DNA from 2 places in the Streptomyces sp. NTD91 genome. Region 1 is predicted to be linked to the other one. Evidence: riboswitches for the same ligand, from Rfam matches in the RefSeq annotation. Region 1 holds a riboswitch; the other holds the start of a gene.
The links. A riboswitch is a leader RNA that binds a small molecule or an ion and turns the genes downstream of it on or off. The one in region 1 is predicted to bind glycine.
Positions count from the first base shown of each region.

Region 2: it holds a riboswitch for glycine, as region 1 does, so the genes downstream of both, gcvP (aminomethyl-transferring glycine dehydrogenase) here and gcvT (glycine cleavage system aminomethyltransferase GcvT) in region 1, are expected to answer to the same signal.

Region 1 covers NZ_JCAJZW010000003.1:287,047-289,430, reverse strand. The annotation lists gene gcvT (glycine cleavage system aminomethyltransferase GcvT) at 106-1,224, opposite strand; glycine riboswitch at 1,269-1,383, opposite strand; glycine riboswitch at 1,384-1,483, opposite strand; partial or broken gene AC5WRT_RS05840 (AAA family ATPase) at 1,659-2,314, shown strand.
Region 2 covers NZ_JCAJZW010000007.1:10,052-12,435, reverse strand. The annotation lists gene gcvP (aminomethyl-transferring glycine dehydrogenase) at 1-1,379, opposite strand, end outside; glycine riboswitch at 1,548-1,643, opposite strand; gene AC5WRT_RS10290 (PRC-barrel domain-containing protein) at 1,763-2,134, shown strand; gene AC5WRT_RS10285 (DNA polymerase IV) at 2,056-2,384, opposite strand, start outside.

The DNA.
Region 1 (2,384 bases):
CTGAATTCTCCTGTACGCGCGGGAGTGATGATGACGGGGGGACTGGTGAGGCCGCTGGGGAGCAGCGGGACGTGCGCGGGGTCACACAGTGACCGCGCCCAGTGTCTACTTCTGGCGCTTGTAGAACGGCAGCGCCACGACCTCGTACGGCTCGTGGCTGCCCCGGATGTCCACGCCGACGCCCTCGGTGCCCGGCGCCGCGTGCGCCGCGTCGACGTACGCCATGGCGATCGGCTTGCCCAGGGTGGGGGAGGGAGCGCCGGAGGTGACCTCGCCGATCACCTCACCGCCCGCGACGACGGCATACCCGGCCCGCGGAACGCGGCGGCCCTCGGCGACCAGGCCGACGAGGATCCGCGGCGGGTTCTCCTCAGCCCGTGCGGCGGCCTGCCGGAGCGCCTCGCGCCCGACGAAGTCGCCCTCCTTCTCGAACTTCACCACACGGCCGAGCCCGGCGTCGAAGGGGGTCAGCTCGGTGGTCAGCTCGTGCCCGTACAGCGGCATGCCCGCCTCCAGGCGCAGGGTGTCCCGGCAGGACAGGCCGCACGGCACCAGGCCGACGCCCTCGCCGGCCCTGGTCAGCGCCTGCCACAGCTCGACGGCGTGCTCGGGCTTCACGAACAGCTCGAAACCGTCCTCGCCGGTGTACCCGGTGCGGGCGATCAGCGCAGGGACGCCGGCGACCGTGCCGGGCAGCCCGGCGTAGTACTTGAGGCCGTCGAGGTCGGCGTCGGTGAGCGACTTCAGGATGCCGGGGGACTCGGGGCCCTGGACGGCGATCAGTGCGTAGGCGTCCCGGTCGTCGCGGACCTCGGCGTCGAAGCCGGCGGCGCGCTCGGTGAGGGCGTCCAGCACCACCTGGGCGTTGGAGGCGTTCGCGACGACCATGTACTCGGTCTCGGCGAGCCGGTAGACGATCAGGTCGTCCAGGATGCCGCCGTCGGCCCGGCAGATCATGGTGTAGCGGGCGCGGCCCACGCCGACGGAGGCGATGTTGCCGACCAGGGCGTGGTTCAGGAAGGCGGCCGCCTCCGCACCGGTGACGGCGATCTCGCCCATGTGGGAGAGGTCGAACAGGCCCGCCTTCGTCCGCACGGCGATGTGCTCGTCGCGCTCGGAGCCGTAGCGCAGCGGCATGTCCCAGCCGGCGAAGTCGGTCATCGTCGCACCGAGCGCGCGATGCACGGCATCGAGCGCGGTGTGACGGAGTTCAGTGCTGCTCATCGGTCGGTCGTCTCCCAGGGCGAAACAGGACGGGCGAGGAACGTTCCTCCCCATCTGTCATCGGAACCTGAGAGGTTCGCCGGGACCGCCACAGGGACGATCACGGCTTGCACCGTGGGTGGAGCCACTGTCGTAGAGCGGCCCGCTTTTCAGATGTGCCTCGCCCGCGCGGTAACGGGGCCTGAGAGATTCAAGGGAGGGACTTGCTCCTTCGGCGCCCCGGCATCTGTGCTGCCAGGGACTCTCCCGCGCGGATTCAAGCGGCCGGTATGCAGTTGGCGGCCACATCATCGCACGGCGGGCGGGCTTTTGTAACCGACCTGTGGCAGGCCCCGGACCCTGGTGGCGACATCGTCCATCACCTTCTCTTTACGGACTGCGGGCAGGAGGAGCACCGGCCGACAGGGGAGGACGATCACGGTGAACAGGACCCGGTGCACGTCACCGGCGTCGCGGTGCCCGGGCAGCCGGCCGCCCCGGACCCGGTCGTCCGCGACCTGCGCGAGCGCGCCGGTCGCGTCCCGCGCACCCTGCTCTCCGGCCCCCGTGACCCGGTCGTGGTCACCGGCCTGCCCGGCAGCGGCAGGTCCACCCTCATGAACCGCGCGGTTCCCGGTCGTCGTGTCGACTCCCAGCACACCCGCGACCGCCGGGACGTGCGCGCAGGCCGCCTCCCGTACCCCCTCCACCGCCCCCCTGGTCCGCCTCGCCCTCCCCCACGCTCGGCTCCGCTCGCGCGGGGGGCACCCCCATCGCCGGACTGCGCCGCGCCCTGCGCACCGGCGAGGGCGTCGTCGTGCACGACTGCGGCACCCGGCCCCGGGTGGGCGGCCGGCTCGCCCGCAAGGCCCGCCGCCGCGGCTGGCCCCTGCATCTGCTGCTGCTCGACGTCGGTCCCGAGGCCGCCCGCGAGGGCCGGCGCGAGCGCGGCCGGGGCGTGTCCGCCCGTGCCTTCCGCCGCCACCGCCGTACGACCGCCCGGGTGCTCGCCGCGGTCGAGGGCGGCCGGATGCCCGCGGGCTGCGGCTCGGCGACCCTGCTGGACCGGCCGGCGGCGGGTGCCCTGCAACGGATCGCCTTCCCGGCATGAGGCCGCCGCACGGTCGTCCGAAGGTGAGGCACTGTCACAGCCACCCGCTAGCCTTCATGGACACAGCAGT
Region 2 (2,384 bases), on a different contig from region 1:
GCCGTCGCGTCCAGCGCCTCGATGTCGGCCTCGACGCCGAAGGCGGACCACACGGCGGCGAGCTGGGCCCGCTTGGTGGTCTCGTCGCAGGCGATCGAGACGTGGTCGGCGTCGGCCAGGTGCAGGTTGACGCCGTTCTCCCGGGCGGCGGCGACGACCTCGGCGGCCTTGCCGGGCACACGCGCGGTGAGGGTGTCGAAGAAGGCACCGTGCACGATCTCCACGCCACCGGCCTTCAGCCCCTCGGCGAGGAGGGTGGCGTACCGGTGCGTGCGGCGGGCGATGGTCCTGAGGCCTTCCGGACCGTGGTAGACGGCGTACATGCCGGCCATCACGGCGAGCAGCACCTGCGCGGTGCAGATGTTGCTGGTGGCCTTCTCGCGGCGGATGTGCTGCTCACGGGTCTGCAGCGCGAGGCGGTAGGCCTTGTTGCCATCGGCGTCGACGGAGACGCCCACGAGACGGCCGGGGAGGCTGCGCGCGAACTTCTCGTGCACGGCCATGTAGCCGGCGTGCGGACCGCCGAAGCCCATCGGCACGCCGAAGCGCTGGGTGGTGCCCACGGCGATGTCGGCGCCCAGCTCGCCCGGAGAGGTCAGCAGGGTCAGGGCGAGCAGGTCGGCGGCGACGGTGACGAGCGCGCCCAACCGGTGCGCCTGGTCGATGACCGGCTTGATGTCCCGTACGGCACCCGAGGCGCCCGGGTACTGGATCAGCACGCCGTTGATCTCGCGCGCGGCGACCTCGGCCGGGATGCCCGCGGAGAGGTCGGCGACGACGACCTCGACGTCGGCCGGTTCGGCACGGGTCTGGATGACCGCGATGGTCTGCGGCAGGGTGTCCGCGTCGACCAGGAAGAGGCCCTTCTTGTTCTTGCCCATGCGCCGGGACAGCGCCATGGCCTCGGCGGCGGCGGTGCCCTCGTCGAGGAGGGAGGCACCGGAGGTGGGCAGGCCGGTGAGGTCGGCGACCGTGGTCTGGAAATTCAGCAGCGCTTCGAGCCGGCCCTGGGAGATCTCCGGCTGGTACGGCGTGTAGGCCGTGTACCAGGCCGGGTTCTCCATGACGTTGCGCAGGATGACGGGCGGCGTGAACGTCCCGTAGTACCCCAGGCCGATCATGGAGTCGAGGACCTGGTTGCGGTCGGCGAGCGCGCGCAGTTCGGCGAGCACCTCGGCCTCGGTGCGGGCGCCCGGCAGGTCGAGGGCGCCGGCGTTCTTGATCACATCCGGGACCGCTGCGGCGGTCAGCTCGTCCAGCGAGCCGTATCCGACGTGCGCGAGCATCTTGGCCCGCGCCTCCTGGTCGGGCCCGATGTGGCGCTGCTCGAACGGGATGCCCGCTTCGAGCTCCGAGAGCGGAATGCGGTGGGCGGTCATTGCGGAGGCCTCCTGGTCTGACGCGACCTTCGAAGGGCACCACGGCACGGGTGCCCGGACGGCCTCCCCCTCTGTCATCTCAACCTGAGAGCTTCACCGGGTATGCCCCGGCTTTCACCGTCGGTGAGAGCCGGTGCTGTCGACACCCGCCCTGCTTTCCAGAGTGACCTCGTCCGTGCGGTACGTGAGCCTGAGAGATTCCGGGGAGGATTTGCTCCTTCGGCGCCTCCGAGGTGGGTCGGAGGACTCTCCCGCACGGGGTCAGCAGCCGCTGTCAGCCTACCAGCGGGGTCCGCACCGGGGTCCTCGAGTGGCCGCCTGCCTGAATGTGCTCTTTTGTAGTGCTTACGGATGAGTCGCGACCAAGTGGAGGGAGAGGGACCGTGCTGACCGAGATCGATCCGCGTAACCTGATCGGCTGCAAGGCGTTCGACCGCAATGGCGCCAAGATCGGCACCATAGACGAGGTCTACCTCGACGACGCGACCGGCGTCCCCGAGTGGGCGGCCATACGCACCGGCCTGTTCTCCCGCGACGCATTCGTCCCCCTGGAACCGAGCGAGCTGATCGACGGCTCCCTCCACGTCCCCTTCGACCGCGCCCTGATCAAGGACGCCCCCGACTTCGGCGTGGGCCGCCACCTCTCCCCCGAACAGGAACTCCAGCTCTACCACCACTACGGCCTGGACGTGGCCTCACCCCCGTCCGTAGCGGACCACGACTTCGGCAAACTGGCGGGTTCTGAGGAGACGTGACTCCTCCCCGGTGCCCGGGGCGGAGCGCCGTGTCGTTCACTGCTCGAGGGACCGGCTCGAGCGGGCGAACGGGCCGAGTCCGAGACCAGCGGCAACGGATCGGCGGACTCCAGCACGGGATCGTCGACGGAGAACGTCCGCACCCGCCCCGGAGGGGACAGCGGCGTCTCGAACCGCACCGTCACCCGCCCCAGCCCGCTCCCCTGCACCCACCCGTGCCCGTACTCCGCGTGCCGCACGTCCTGCCCGG